3 regions of the Staphylococcus sp. acrmy genome follow, and region 1 is predicted to be linked to each of the others. Evidence: riboswitches for the same ligand, from Rfam matches in the RefSeq annotation. Region 1 holds a riboswitch; each other region holds the start of a gene.

Evidence for each region. Region 1 has a riboswitch for thiamine pyrophosphate ahead of tenA (thiaminase II). Riboswitches for the same ligand answer to the same signal wherever they lie in the genome.
Region 2: it holds a riboswitch for thiamine pyrophosphate, as region 1 does, so the genes downstream of both, FH144_RS02880 (ECF transporter S component) here and tenA (thiaminase II) in region 1, are expected to answer to the same signal.
Region 3: it holds a riboswitch for thiamine pyrophosphate, as region 1 does, so the genes downstream of both, FH144_RS10120 (thiamine phosphate synthase) here and tenA (thiaminase II) in region 1, are expected to answer to the same signal.

What each region holds. Positions count from the first base shown of each region.
Region 1 is NZ_JALCVE010000011.1:22,604-28,075, forward strand. Features, by position in the region: gene thiM (hydroxyethylthiazole kinase) at 1-574, opposite strand, end outside; gene thiD (bifunctional hydroxymethylpyrimidine kinase/phosphomethylpyrimidine kinase) at 567-1,388, opposite strand; gene tenA (thiaminase II) at 1,381-2,070, opposite strand; TPP riboswitch at 2,146-2,247, opposite strand; gene FH144_RS10415 (transglycosylase family protein) at 2,348-3,097, opposite strand; gene FH144_RS10420 (single-stranded DNA-binding protein) at 3,453-3,851, opposite strand; gene FH144_RS10425 (YwpF-like family protein) at 4,039-4,482, shown strand; gene fabZ (3-hydroxyacyl-ACP dehydratase FabZ) at 4,583-5,020, opposite strand; gene murA (UDP-N-acetylglucosamine 1-carboxyvinyltransferase) at 5,136-5,472, opposite strand, start outside.
Region 2 is NZ_JALCVE010000002.1:228,821-234,292, forward strand. Features, by position in the region: gene auxA (lipoteichoic acid stability factor AuxA) at 1-1,005, opposite strand, end outside; gene graF (glycopeptide resistance-associated protein GraF) at 1,156-1,290, shown strand; TPP riboswitch at 1,463-1,562, shown strand; gene FH144_RS02880 (ECF transporter S component) at 1,647-2,222, shown strand; gene FH144_RS02885 (ABC transporter ATP-binding protein) at 2,235-3,638, shown strand; gene FH144_RS02890 (energy-coupling factor transporter transmembrane component T family protein) at 3,631-4,440, shown strand; gene purD (phosphoribosylamine--glycine ligase) at 4,551-5,472, opposite strand, start outside.
Region 3 is NZ_JALCVE010000010.1:45,075-50,546, reverse strand. Features, by position in the region: gene thiO (glycine oxidase ThiO) at 1-430, opposite strand, end outside; gene FH144_RS10120 (thiamine phosphate synthase) at 423-1,013, opposite strand; TPP riboswitch at 1,080-1,189, opposite strand; gene FH144_RS10115 (pyruvate MFS transporter) at 1,529-2,809, shown strand; gene FH144_RS10110 (putative quinol monooxygenase) at 3,150-3,434, shown strand; partial or broken gene FH144_RS10105 (FUSC family protein) at 3,652-5,472, shown strand, end outside.

The sequences.
Region 1 (5,472 bases):
ATAGACAACCTGCTCCTGTAATCTTAGCCAATAAAGCAGACCCGTTAGATAATTTAACAACTTTGTTATCTTGAACAATCACATCGTCTTTTCCTGTTAAGACGATGGCTGTATTTAATTTCTCATAAGCCTTCTTAGCAATAGTCACTGGATCAAGGTTCGTATCACCGTCTGTACCTTTCATAGTTGTATTCGTATCAACTAATGTAAGAATTTCAGAGGCGTTTCCTTTAATAACTGAAACTTCTACTTCTGATAAAAATCTTTGGCAAAATTGTTTACGATAAGTTGAAGCGCCTACTGCTACTGGGTCAAAAACGATAGGCGTACCTTGTTTATTAGCAATTTTACCGATTGCAAGTATATCTTCTTCATTGGCTTTAGTTAAAGTACCTATATTAATTAATAAAGCGCCCGCTACTTTGTAAAATTCTTCAGCTTCCTCTGGGGCTTCACTCATTGCAGGGCTTGCACCAATGCTAAGTAAACCATTTGCAGTAAAATTTTTAACTACATTGTTTGTATAACATACAACTAATGGATTATCTTGTCTTAATTTTTCTAAATTATTCATCATCTAATCCCACTTTCTTCATATAAGCGAAATGATTTACAGGGCCACGTCCTTGACCAATTTCAGGTGTATATTGAATACTCATTGAAATAAAATCTTTGGCTTTTTTCACTGCATCATAAATTGACTTACCTTTCGCAAGTTCTGCAGTAATAACTGCTGAAAATGTACAACCTGTACCATGCGTATGTTTTGTATCAAAACGTTGGTCTTCGAAAGTATAAACGCCATCTTTAGTGAATAAGAAATCTTTAGCGTTATTTAAATCAGCAGAATGGCCGCCTTTAATTACAACGCCTTTACTACCAATCTCATTAATAAAGATGTCCCCAGCTTTATAAATATTTTCTTCAGTATCAATTTTCAAACCTGTGATTTCTTCAGCTTCAGGTATATTAGGCGTAACCACGTCTGCTAAAGGTAACAATGTATTTTGTAAATGTGTTTTAGTATCATCATCCATTAATGAATCGCCACTTTTAGCTAGCATAACTGGATCAATAACATAAGGGATATCTGAATGTTCTTTTAAAAATCCTTGAATTAATTCCATTGTTTCTTTTGTGGCAATCATACCTGTTTTAATTGCATGCGGTAACTCGTCATCAAAGACGCTTTCAAGTTGTTCTTTTACCCAGCTCGTTTCAAGGTTGTGAATATGTTGTACGCCTTTTGTATTTTGAGCCACTATACTCGTAATAGCTGCCATTCCATACACACCACACGCGTGGAATGATTTTAAATCCGCCATTACTCCTGCTCCACCTGTAGGGTCTGTTCCAGCAATAGTTAAAGCAATCTTAGGTTTATTCATGGTTAGCGCCTCCAAAGTTCCATTGTTCATCTATATATGCCATATTAAAGAAGTTACGTTCGTGTATTGTACTTTGTAAGAAACTTTCTTTAATATCTGCTTTTTCTTGTTCTGTACAATTTTCAGTTAGTTCATCTAATAAGCGATCAAACACTTCTATAAGTGGACGCATCTCAGTACTATAAAAATCAAACCACTTAGCTGTGATTGAATCTCTATTTAAATTGTCATCTTCTAATGCCATTTTAGCCACAACTTCATATACGTATGGACACGGAGCCATAGCTGCGATGGTATACGCTGCATTTTCATGCGCATAAGCGTGATAATACATATGCTTAATATAATGGTCGCCACTTGGAGGCCAAACTTTTTCTTTAACGATTTCTTCATAAGGTTCATTAATATAGTCAGCTAAAATTTCATGCGCTTCTACTTCACCATCAAGCATAAATTCGATTTGTTCAACTAAGAATTTAACGTCTTTCATAGTTGGTGCTTTAGGTATTAAAAGTGCATATAAGTTAGTAAACTCTTTTAAATATGAAGCATCAGCACGTAGATATTGACGTACCGCTTGCTTTGATAGACTACCTTTTAATAAATCTTGAATAAACCCATCATTATAAATCTTCTCAATAATAGGTTGTGAAGCTTCTTTTAATTCAGTTGAAAAAGTCATTTCATTTCCTCCTTAAAAATAAAAAGCTACATTTCAACGTAGAAATGTAGCTTTCATTCTTAGAACATGAATGAAACGTTCACATCACTACTTTCCTACGTTGGTACTAACCAAGTCAGGTTATAAGGGTCCGAATCATTCATCTCAGCCATCAATAAGGCTCCCCTAGTAGCTTTTATTATTTCTTTCACCATATCAAATTGGTAATTAATTAGCAAATAAAAAAGCCAAGACACCTTTAAAAGATGCCTTAGCTAAAATATATTATATATTTAAATTATGCAGTTACCCATTGAGATGCGCCAGCAGTGTTGTATAATTTAACAGCTGCAGCATCTTGAACGTGTTCAGGAGCTTGTGTTGGAGATACACCTTTATATTCAGCAGGTGCTACTGAGTCCCAAGTAGATTGTAAGAATTGATACTTACCTGCTGCACCTGAACTTGGGTTAACAGCTTTGATGTCGCCGCCTGATTCACGTTGAGCAATTTGTTGTAAATGGCTATTAACATTTACTGATGAACCACTTGAAGCTTCGCTACTTGATTGACTAGATTGACTAGTGCTTGAAGTAGCTTGTTGTGGTTGTTGAGTTTGCTCAGTTTGTGGTGCTTGTTGTGTTTGTGTTGGTTGTGTTGTATTTGATTGTTGTTGGTTACTAGTTTGTTGTGGTGCTTCTTGATTGTAAGAAGATGTGTCTTGTGTGCTAGCTTGTTGTCCAGTTGCTTGAGTTGATGTTTGTTGTTGAGCAGTGTTATCTACTGTTGCACCATTAGATGGATGATATTCCCATTGGAAATAAGTGCCATCTGACCAGAAATGATAAGATTTACCATTTAAGTTGAATTGATAATCATAAGCGCCCTCTTGAATAGGACCTTGGTTTAATGATTGATCATTTGATTCTGCTAATTGTGCTAACTCTGCCTTGTTAATTTGAGATTCACTCGCATCAGCTTGACCTGCATTACCAGCTACTACTCCTAAGCCTACTGCTAATGATGAAGCAATAATAGTCTTTTTCATAGTATAAAAATCCTCCTACGTAATTTGTTCATAAATTATTTTACAAGTTACACTTTAACATCCATAAAAGCAGTGTAGGTTACAGTGAAATAAAAAAAGGAAGGTCTTTTTTACATACAAATTACATTGAATAATGGTACAAATTAATTAAATTTAGTAATTTAAAACTTCCATGACAGTGTTTAAGATATTATCTTATACTTTTGTTATGTAATACGATTGAAATCTTTCAGATAATTAAACCCAAAAATTAGGAACCTCCCTTACTTTGTTGGGAAGAAATAAGAGAGGTTCTGAGTATAATTGAAAGATGTTATATATAGAATAGATAGAATTGGAGTTAAAATATAGAAATTTAATTGATATTGGTTATCTCAAGATTATTTAAGGGATAAGTGTCTTCATCATATGTGAGGGAAGAGAGTAGTTCATTATTCTTAGATTTGGGAGACATAAATTTAATTGTTTCAACGTATAATTCCGTTACAAAGTGAGTTTGCCCGTCTTTTTCATATTTACGAGAGCGCATATGCCCCGTTATACCTACAAGTGATCCTTGACTAGTGTACTTTTCAATATTACTTGCAGTTTTGCCAAATGCTTTGCAAAAAATATAATCACAAGCTATTTCATTGTTTTCATCTTTATAATTACGTTCAGTAGCAACACTGAAGGTAGCGATTTTCACCTCCTCTTTATCATAAATTTGTGCGTCTTTGGTCATACGGCCAACTATGACTATCTTATTTAGCATATCTCACCTCCTTCTATCTCTATATTATTCATTAGTTTGTTTCTCGTCAAAATCCTATTTTTAATAAAATCTTTACTATTGATACTCAAAATTTGATATATTTAAAGAAAATAGTTAATAAATTACTGCTAAATTTGGTAATTCATAAATTTTTGTATAATTTAAAATAATTTGGGGATGTGAGAAAGTGAAGACGTTTAAAGCGGTACGCTTCCAAATCATAAATGAAAATGGTGGAATAACTGAATTTGAATTAGAAGATGGCGTTATTATCAATAAAGAAAATAGTGGCACTGGGTGGCTATTAGAAATTGTAATTTCTAACGCTCATTATGAAACAATGAAGACATACTATGATGAACAAACGTTATTAGATATTCGAGTAGTTATCACAAGACCTTCTAATGATCCTGCCTTATTTGACGCTACGATTAAAAATATCTCAACTTATGAGAAGACAATGTCGATTGTCTTTGAATGTCATATTTATACTTTACGACAAGTTTATGCTGAAAGTTTATTAGAGCAATTAATTGATGAAGGCTTATCAGGTGAAGAATTAAAAGTTACTTTCAATCGCATGATGCAATCTAAACCTAAGTTAAAAGAAGAAAAATTTGAACGAGAATAACATAAATTAAGCCTTAGTCATTTTTTAAAATGGCTAAGGCTTATTTTTGGCTTATAACTAATTAAAGTAAAAAGTAGTTAAAACCACTAGAACTATAAACTTATGCGTCTTGAATAGCGAATGTAAGTTCACAACTACATGCTAGTTGTCCATCGACTGTTGCTTTAGCTGTACCCTTACCTATAGGACCTTTAATTTTAGTTATTTCAACTTCTAACATTAAAGTATCGCCTGGAGTAACTTGTCTTTTAAAACGACATTTATCAATTCCAGCAAATAAAGCGATTTTACCTTTATTCTCTTCTCTATTAAGCATCGCTACAGCGCCTGTTTGAGCTAATGCTTCTGTAATTAAAACGCCGGGCATTACTGCATAGTCAGGAAAATGACCTTGGAAGAATGGTTCGTTACCTGAAACTTGTTTTAAACCAACACAGCGTTTTCCTTCTTCATACTCAACAACTCGATCGATTAATAAAAAAGGCTGTCTATGCGGGATGATTTGTTTGATTTGATTATAATCGAAAATTGTTTCCATAAATAATTACCTCCAAAAGTAGAGGGTGAGACATTTAAAATCATACTCTAGGAGTCGATTCATCTTGCCCCAACCTTCTTTTAAATCATATATTTAAGCATTATGCTCATTATAATTAATCATTTACTCTTTGAATATCGGCACCTAGTGATTTTAATTTTTCATGGAAATTAACATAACCACGATCTAAATGCTTTAATTCAGTTACTTGAGTAGTACCTTCAGCTACTAATCCAGCTAAGATAAGGGCAGCGGCTGCTCTTAAATCTGTCGCTTTTACTTGCGCACCTTGAAGTTGACTTTTACCTTCAATTTTAGCGCTTCGACCTTCAACAGTAATATTAGCATTCATACGTCTGAATTCAGCAACATGCATGAAACGATTTTCAAAGACTGTTTCCGTAATCACTTTATGACCTTCAGCTGTAAGTAATAAAGCCATCATTTGTGAT
Region 2 (5,472 bases), on a different contig from region 1:
AGACACAAATAAAGCATTTCTGTTATTAAATTCTATAAAAGTAAATAAGAATAAAATGAAACCACAGAAGATTTCTACATAAGCAGGTTTAATCCATTTAGGACGTCTCATCCAACTTGGAATATCGTCCTCTTCGATGTTAAAGATATTTTTAAATTTGTTTTTAAACTTATCACGTTTAGATCTGATTTTATCTAAATCTACACTTCTTCTCGTCTTATGTGCATATTCGGATGTTTTATCTTGTAGTTGTTTAAAATGAACTTTAGATTGATTCGAAACATTTCCTTTACTTGCTCTTGATAATTCAGGTTCTTCTTCACCAAGTTCTTCCTTAGTTAATGGTAATGCGCGTCTTAGGAATAAGAAATTCCAGATAGAAGCTTGCGCTAATAACCACATAACTAAAAAGAATGTATTTACGCTTAAAATATCAATTGGTGCAATTTCATTTGCATCAATTTTACCGTATAACGAAATTTGGGTAATTAAATAACTTATTCCGTATGAAATAATTATCCATAGATAATGACTTTTTCTATTTTCCTGATTAAGTTCATCTTTATAAACGATATATCCAGTATGAATAATAAATGGAAAAACAAAAATCACTGCCCAAAAGCCATATACTTGAGTCATTAAGGTAATTGTAATAAGGAAGTATAAAACACCAATAATTAAAAAGAATATTGAGATGTCGTAATCATATTTAGTAGTACGGTATAATGTATAACCAATAAACATTACAATAATACCAAATAAAATAATTATGACTGCACTTATAATAGGAAAGTTGCCTATGAATCTACTCATCACTCTAATAATTTCACTGAAGAATGCATTAAGGAAGTCCCATAAATTATGAATTTTTAATTCAGCTTTATTTTTATCCTTTAATTCATTGATTAAAGGTAAATTAACTAAAATAATGAGACCCGTGAAGAGTGAAACGAGACCGATAAGATAACTATAAATTATCTCGGTGTGTTTCTTAAGAAAAGACATACTGTTCACCTCAAAATTCATTATATATGAAGTTGTTACTCTTGTCTTTATTAAAGAATAAAATACAACTTGAGACCTATAAAAGTTTATCTTTATTTCTAATGGGTAGACTATAACTGTAATAATTATTCGTATAAGGAGTGTTGCATTATGACAAACGAAGATGCTAAAAAATTATCAGCTGAAAAAGCTAAAGAAGTAGAAGAAAAATTAAAAGACCAAAACGAAGAAAAAACTAATGACACTGAACAAACTAAAAAAGATGTTCAAGACACTTTAGACTAATTTAGACATATAAGTATGGTGGCTACCAATCCCCTAACGTGGATTGGTAGTTTTTTTTATGTTCTAAAATAAATAAATATAAAATCTATAAATTCCTATCAGTTTTAACCAAAATCCCTGAATGACCTTGACATTAATTAGGAAAAGTCATACATTTAAACTAAATTAAATAACAACGCACTAGGGGTGTGTATGCTGAGATGAGGTGTAGCCTCAAACCCTTCGAACCTGAACTAGCTAAGACTAGCGTAGGAAAGTGTTGCTAACATAAATAATTTCAACTTTTATATAAAGTATTTTATTTGAGACGCACAACTTTCTACGGAGGGTTGTGCGTTTTTTTAGGAGGAAACTTTATGTCAAAAGGTTTAAAGCTTTCAGAAATATTAGTAACTGTACTGATTGCTGTAGTATTTGCAATTATTTATAACTTATGGTGGTTTGCATACAACGTAGCACAAGTTGCAGGTCTTCATATTGAGCAACTCACATACGGCGTTTGGTTTATGGCTGCTATCGTCGCATATTTAATTATTCCTAAACCAGGTATCGCCTTAATTGCAGAATTTGCTGCTGGTGCTGGTGAAACTATTGTTATGGGTAAATTTGATATTCCAACGATTATTTATGCCATTTTACAAGGTTTAGCATGTGAAATCATTTTCGCTATTTTTAAATATAAATCAAGATCTTTAATGGTAGCGGCATTAGCTGGTTTAACTACAGCGCTTATTTCATTCCCAGTAGATTATTTCTACGGTTATTTAAATGAAGTAGCAGGTTGGAACTTACTATTATTCATTGTTTTCCGTGCGATTAGCGGTATCGTAGTTGCCGGATTACTATCTTATTATATTGTCAAAGCGTTGGATCAAACTGGCGTAACCAAACTATTCCGTCCAGCTTCTCAAAAAGACTACGACAACCTATAAGGGGAAATCATTGTGTTAAAAGCAAAAAATTTACGTCTTAAATATCCAAATGGCGAAAGAAAAATTTTCGATAATTTAAATATTGAAATTAAAGATAAAGAAAAAGTGCTTTTACTAGGTCCTTCTGGATCTGGTAAAAGCACATTGCTTAATGTGCTAAGTGGTATTGTTCCTAATTTAATAGAACTACCTATGAAATATGATGAATTAGAAATTAATCAACAATCAGGGGTTATCTTTCAAGATCCAGATACTCAATTTTGTATGCCGAAAGTTTATGAAGAATTAGCTTTCGTTTTAGAAAATAAGAAAGTCCCACGTAGTGAAATGGACGAACAAATTCAACAAGCCCTTGCTTCTGTGAATTTAAATGTAACTGACACTACATATGTTAACCACTTGAGTGGCGGGATGAAACAGAAATTAGCTATTGTGGAAACTATTTTACAAGAAGCTGATACGCTCTTCCTAGACGAACCTACGGCAATGTTAGATGTAGACGCTACGGCGGATTTGTGGAAACGATTAATTCATTTATGGACGGATCAAACAGTGCTTATCGTTGAACATAAAGTTGAACATATATGGCAACACGTTGATCGCGTTATCTTAATGAACTATGAGGGAGAAATCATTGCCGATAATACACCTGATTACATCTTACAAAATTGCGAAGAGTTACTAACTGAATTCGGTGTTTGGCATCCTCATGCGTGGAATCATGCACCAGAACGTTATGCTCTTTCTCCTGATTACAATAAAACAATTTTCTCATATAAAGATGGGCGAGTTACTCGTGGTAAGAAAGACTTATTCCAAATACCAGAATTATCTATTTATCCTGGTGAATGGATTACAGTTACTGGGAAAAATGGTACTGGAAAGACTACTCTTCTCGAATCTATAATGCAGTTAATAAAATATAAAGGGCAAATGCATTACGAAGATACTTTATTGAAGAAAATTAAAGATGCAGCACAACATATGTATCTCGTTTATCAAAATCCAGAGTTACAATTCATTACAAACTCTGTATATGAGGAAATACATATTCATTACAACCATCAAGAACCAAAAAAAGCCGAAGCACAAACGCAACGTCTTTTGAGTTTATTGCATTTGGAAAATGTTAAAAACCAACACCCATTTGAATTATCAATGGGACAAAAACGTCGCTTAAGTGTAGCGACCGCGTTAAGTTCAAAAGCTGAAATTATTTTATTAGATGAACCAACTTTTGGTCTAGATAGTCATAATACATTTCAATTAATTGAACTTTTCCAAGAACGTGTTGCTAAAGGGCAAACGATTGTCATGGTTACGCATGATCCAGAAATCATACACCGTTACCCTACACGTCGCTTAAACGTGGACAATGGAAAACTCGTGAAAATGGAAGGTGAAGCACATGTTTGAGCGTTGGAAAAAACGATTCACATTCGTTGATGATGTAAATATCATAACTAAGTTATTGTTTGGCGTCGCTTTATTCTTCTTTATCATTTTCGTCCATAACTTTGATTACATGATTTACATTACTTTATTAATGTTTATATTCTTAATGTTATTTAATGGCACTGAACTTAAGATAACTGGGTCTTTTCTCCTAGTTACCGTATTCTTTGCCCTACTATCATCATTATTTATGATTCTGTATGGTGACGGTACACACATGCTATTCACTTGGGGAATTATCCAAATTAGTATAGAAAGTATCGTACGTGGTATACATTTATCCTTACGGACAATTACAGTATCAATGTTTGGTATCTTAATTGCGTTAACTTCACAAATCGTCATGATATTCTATAGTTTAATGCAACATCTAAAAATCAAACCTAAAATTGCCTATGCCTTTATGGCAGCAATCAGAATGGTACCTTTAATCTTTACATCACTGATCCAACTTAGACGTTCTTTAAAAATGCGCTATCAAATGATTGATGCTTCGAATTATCGAGGGTTAAAACGTTTCAAACACTTAATCATTCCGATTTTAAGTCAAAATATACGTCGTGCCCATCAATTATCAGTAGCCATGGAATCTAAAGGATTTAAAGATGGACCAAGAACGTATTATTATAAAGCTCCATTCTCATATAAAGATATACTATTCGTGATCTGTTTAATTGGTATTTTAGCTTTAGCTTTCTATCTATCACAAACCTTCCCAATTACCGGCATTACCGATGCTCGTGTTTCTGGAAAAGTAGGCTAAGTTAAAAGCGAATATAGAAAAACTAGCTCTGAAAAAGTCTAATCGTAGATTTTTCAGAGCTAGTTTTATAGTTAGAGAGAAAGTAAACTTTCCTTTCTTACCTATCACTTTTATTTTTTCAATGCTTTATTTCCTATGTCTTTACGGTAGAATAATTGGTCGCTTTCTACGCGTTCAACGTTTTGGTATGCGGCTTTTTGTGCGGCTTCAATCGTTTGTCCTTTTCCAATAGCGAGAAGTACTCTTCCTCCTGAGGTTACAAAGTCATCATTCTCTTTACGTAACCCGCTCACAAAGTACTCATCATTCAACTTGAAGCCTGAGACTTTGGCGCCTTTATTATATAATCCAGGATAGCCTTTAGAAGCTAACATAACGCCGACGACGAAATCATTATGCCATTGGAAACGAATAGGCTCTTTACGATCTAAAGCGACGATTTGAGCCATTAAATCACTTTCAAGACGGCTTAATAGCACTTGTGCTTCCGGATCGCCAAAACGGGCATTAAATTCAATGACTTTAGGTCCTTCTGACGTTAAAATCGCACCAATATATAATAAACCAAAATAGTTATAACCCTCTGCTTTCAACGCTTTAGCAATTGGTTGCGCAATCTCTTGATTCGTGCGATTCAATACCCCTTCACTAATATGTGGCACTGGACAATATGCACCCATTCCACCCGTATTTGTCCCTTCATCATTATCATAAGCACGCTTATGATCTTGTGCAATACAATCGAACGGCACTGCGTATTCTTCATTAACAAACGTCATTAGCGAGAATTCTTCACCTTCTAAGAATTGTTCGAAAACGACTTTCCCTTGTTCTTCAGGATACACTTCTTCGACCGCTTCGATTGCTTCTTCACGAGTATGGGCGATGATAACGCCTTTACCTGCTGCGAGGCCGTCTTTCTTCACGACGATAGGTAACTCACATGTATTAACGAAATCTAATGCTTCTGTTTTATTGTTAGTTTCTTTATAATCCGCAGTCGGAATATGATATTTAGCCATAAGCTGTTTA
Region 3 (5,472 bases), on a different contig from region 1:
TATAAATAGCCATCTCACTTGATGTGACATTACCATTCGTTAAGTGAATCAAATCGGTATCTGAAAGTTCTACCACGCTGTCATCTAATGATTTTAAGAAATGGTACTGCTTACACAAACTGTCGACGTCTTCTGGGCGATTCGCAATTTTAATCAAACCAGAAGCTTGATATTGGATATCAATGCCCGTTTCATCTTGTAATGTCTCACACAGTTTTGGGAAAAGGCTACGCGATTCAAGCGCGAGTCTAAATAAATCATTATCTTCAGTAAATTCATTCTGTGCGCCTAACATGCCACCTGCTTTGTATGAGGCATGTTTACCTGGAATATCACGATCTACAATAGCAATGTCCATTTGTGATTGGCTTAAGTTTCTAGCGATAGACATACCAATCACGCCCGAACCAATAATGAGAACGTCACGCATCTTTCAACCACTCCTTTCGTAACTGTTCAATTTGTGTCAAAGATGCGTTCATAAAGAAAGAAATTGCACAAACACCGGCAAAGCCATGAGGTAAGTCGTGAATTGTTTCTTTAGTTATACCGCCAATCGCATAGACAGAAATTGGGAGTTGTAAAACTTGGTGAATCTCTTCTATGGACCGTGGCGTCTGATTAGGTTTAGATGGTGTTTCAAAGATATGACCATAAAACACATAATCAAGATGATGCTCATAAGCTTGTGTCACAGACTGTAGTGAGTGTGTCGACATGCTGATTTCAATTTCTGGATGTCGTGCTTTGTAATCAAACGCTTGAGTGTCCATTTCACGCATGTGTAAGCATGAGAGATTTAATTTTTCTAGCAATGCAATGTCACTATGAATAATCATTTTATCTTTAGGAAATCCTTGTTTGAGCAAGTCCGTTATAAAATGAAATAAGTCTTCATGAGACATTGGTGTCCTGAATAATAGGCCGTCTATACCTTTAGCAATTTCGAGAAAATGGTGTAAATCTTTAGTCGTTAACGCTTTATAAGATGTTATAGCAATGAAAATGAGCATCACTCCTTAAGATATAAAAAAACGCTATCTCCCTCGTAGGGAAATAGCGTTTAACTTAGCTTTATGATATCCTATGCGCCACTTTCCTACGCCAGTACAAACTGGATCAGGTTCCAGGAATTATAAAGTCCGTTCTTTACTCTCAGCCCTAAACAAAGGCACTTCCAGTGGAAAATTAAATTTTATGTGTTAAAAAATAACCGTTCACGTTTTATTTCAAGTTCATTCTACAATTTTTTGGAATAGAATTCAAATCTTAGTTTATAACAAGCGGTGCAAGGCTTTTTCAAGGAAAGGATTGGTTTCATATTTAAACAAACGCAATTTAATAAAAAACTTTAAGAAAACCTATTGTAAACGATTACAAAACCTGATATTATAAATAAAAATAAGCTCAAAAGACTATGAGAATGGGCGTTATGGGATGATATTTTTAGAGAATTGGGAGTCTCGAAGAATATATTAGACAACATTTTAAGAATCAACAAATTTAAGGGAAGTAGGAAAAAGAGGAAATGGTTCAAAGACAAAAAAGAAGTAGTGTTCGCTGGTTTTTCGCATTAGCATTTTTTATTATCGGAGTTATCGCATATATGGATAGATCGAACATCTCATATATCGCGCCACAAATGATGGCTGATTTACATATGAACAAGCAACAATTTGGGTTGCTCGCTTCATTCTTCTCACTAGGTTATGCATTAATGCAAGTGCCTTCAGGTATGTTAGCAGAGAAATTTGGTCCACGTAAGATGATTACAATTGCCTTATTATGGTGGAGTGCCTTCACTATCTTTACGGGTATGATTAAACATCACGGGTTATTATATTTAGTTCGTTTCTTATTCGGTATAGGGGAAGCGCCAATGTATCCATCTAATGCCGTATTTAACTCTACTTGGTTCTCAAAAGATGAAAAAGGTAGAGCATCGAGTATGTTATTAGCAGGTTCATATTTTGGACCAGTATTAGCACCTATTATTACAATTGCGATTGTTAACGCCTTTAACTGGCAAGCAGTCTTTTATATCTTTGGTGGTGTAGGTATTTTAATCGCCATCTTATGGGGCATCATCGCAAAAGATTTACCAGAACAACATCGTATGGTGAATGAAGCAGAGAAACATTTCATTATGGAGAATCGTGATTTAGTACAAACAACGCAATCAACACCTCCATGGAATCAATTCTTCCGTCGTGTAAGTTTCTATGCGATTGCAGGACAATATTTTGTAGTTCAATTTGTAATCACATTATTCTTAATTTGGTTACCAACATATTTAACAGAACAATATCATGTAGAATTTAAACATATGACAATCAGTTCATTACCATGGTTTATCATGTTTGTTTTAATCTTATCTGCTGGTGCAATCTCAGATAAAATTTTACGTAGTGGTCAATCACGTTTCGTTTCAAGAGGATTAATTGCTATTGTCGGCTTTATCGTATTTGCGATTTCAATCTTCTTTGCAGTACATACTGAGAAATTATATGTCACTATTTTCTGGTTATCACTTGGTTTAGGTGGCATGGGTATTTCAATGGGTATGAGCTGGGCTGCAGCGAATGACATTGGTCGTAACTTTGCCGGAACAGTGTCAGGTTGGATGAACTTATGGGGTAACATTGGTGCTTTATTAAGTCCATTCTTAGCCGGTGCTTTAGTTGCATCACTTGGTTGGACAATGACATTCCAATTATTAATTATTCCAGCAGTGATTGCTGCTATCTTATGGTTATTTGTAACACCAGATAAACCATTGATTAAAGATGAATCACGTAAATTGAAATAGATTGAACGACAACAACCTATTGTAGGTTGAGACATAAATCTTAATAAGCGTAGAGATGATTCAATTATGAATCGTTTCTACGCTTTTTTAGTAATACTTCGTATTGTTTGGCTCGCTTTCTTAGGGGGACTGGCTAAGCCACGGTCTTAGCCTAGCCCTGTTCCCTCAAGAGTCTCGCCAACAATACTACGTGTGTTACGTGGTAATTTACAAAAATAAGACACTTTCGTACAATCAAATATATTAAGTTAAATTAATGAGATATCTTGTGTATAAAATTAACTCAAAAATAAAGAAAATGATAAAATAAGAGTAAATCTTAAAGGTAAGGGTGAGTCGTATGATTATTATTAATGCAAAACTTAAAGTAAATGAAGATCATCGTGAGGACTATTTAGAATTAATGAAAGGCCTTGTAGACAACGCACGTCAAGAAGAAGGTAATACATTTTATAGCCATTACGAAGATGTGAGTGAACGCAATACGTTTGTTGTTGTTGAAAATTATAAAGACCAAGAAGCGGTAGAAGCGCACAATCATTCAGAACATTTCAAAGTATTTAGTGAAAATATTGGTAAACATATTACTGAAAAACCAGAAATTGACGTTGCTGAAACAAAATAATCTATCATATAGCTAAGTATTATAAGCTGGGACATTAATATAAAAATGTTTCAGCTTTTAATTTTGTTAAATTTTCATATAGTGGTTTAGTATTCTACAACAAAATTTAGTGATAAAAATGTTATCATAGAGTGTATATGTTTTATAGAAAGGAACGATAGCATTGGGAAACGTATTAAAATCTCTTATAAGCTTCGATACCTCTAAAATTGACCCAATGAAAGGGATTAGGCAGGGCTTATTAATGATTATCCCTGCATTAATAGGTTATTTCCTAGGTAATTTTAGTTTTGGTTTACTTGTTGCCACAGGTACATTAGCACATATCTATGTCTTTAAAAGCTCACCACGTTCTATGCTAAGAACGGTCATTTTATGTACCTTATCTTTCGCAGTCTGTATGATGCTCGTACACTCACTGTTACTGAACCGATACTTTATGGTGTGACATTACTTATTGTAACGGTTGTCCCATTCTACGTATTCAGCGCCTTGAAGATCGCAGGACCATCTTCAACTTTCTTCTTAGTTACATTTTGTTTACCTAGTAACTTGCCAGTAGCACCAGACCAAGCATTAATTCGTGGCTTTGCTATTCTTATTGGTGGCGGAATTGCGACACTTCTTGTACTTATCACAGTACTTTTCCAAAAACAAAAAATTGAAAATAAAGCCATCAATTCTGACTTTAAAACCATTAATCAATTAATGCATAACTTTAATGATCCTGAAAAGTTTAAAGAAATTACAAAAAGTGCAGTTACACAATTTAGAACATCCGATGAACTATTGATAACGGCGACTGCTGGGACAAATAATAATCTGAGTCAACGTTTCCAAAGATTACTCTTATTACATACATCGGCGCAAGGGATTTATTCAGAACTTCTAGAATTACATGAAAAAGATATACGTCCACTTCCACAAGAATTAATAGAAATGATGGACGTAACGACACGTAATGCATATCGCCCAAGCGCAAATCGTGAGAAATGGACGAAGGAAGTTCATGTTGATGAGGAATTTGATAATTTATTACAATATGTATTAAAAATCGATGAAATAGCAAACTTAGGTTCAAACCAAATTGAACATGAGGCAAGCGTTAGAAAGCCATTGTATAGTCAAAGAATTATTCATAATTTAACACTAGATTCAATTGTCTTCCGTAATACGTTAATTTATACCGTGATTATGGCGGTCGCAATCTTTATTTCACTAGCGTTTAACATTCAAAAATCATATTGGATTCCATTAACGGCGCATACTGTCTTGGTAGGTATGACGACACGTCGTATGTTAGACCGTGCCACGGCGCGTGGACTTGGTACCATTATGGGTACACTGTTATTATCGGTGATTCTATACTTTAATCCGCACCTAATTGTGGCAGTTATTGTAATGGGACTTGCAGCAATGATGACTGAAGCGTTTGTAGGGTCAAACTATGCTTTCGCCGTTATTTTTATTACGACGCAAGTTATTTTATTAAACGGTTTAGCCTCTGAAAATTTATCAATTACCATTGCGTACACACGTATTTTTGATGTTTTAATCGGTATTACTATAGCGATTATTGGTATTTTATTAATTAATCGTCAAACGTCATCTGCCATGTTGCCAGGTACGATTGCAGAAGTAGTACGTAAAGAAGCCGACATTTTCCAATATGTATTTTCTAGTAATGCGTATCAGGATGAAGAGTATGAGAAAAATGAAAGCTTAGCCTTATCAGTGAAAATGAGTAACATGACGCAAGTCTATAATTCAGCAAGTGAGGAATTCTTCTCTAATAAAGAAGTTATTCGTTACTATTATCCAAGTATCTTCGCCTTGGAAGAAGTTAACTTTATGTTAATGCGCGCTATGCAAAATCACCAACGTCAACATATTTCAGATGAACAAATGGGTGAATACTTAGTTATTTTTGAAAATATAGCTAAACATTTCGAATTACAAAGTAGTCTTGAAGTAAATACCTTATCGGACTTACCTCAATATAATTATTTAAAATCTGTATTGATGAAGTTACAAAACA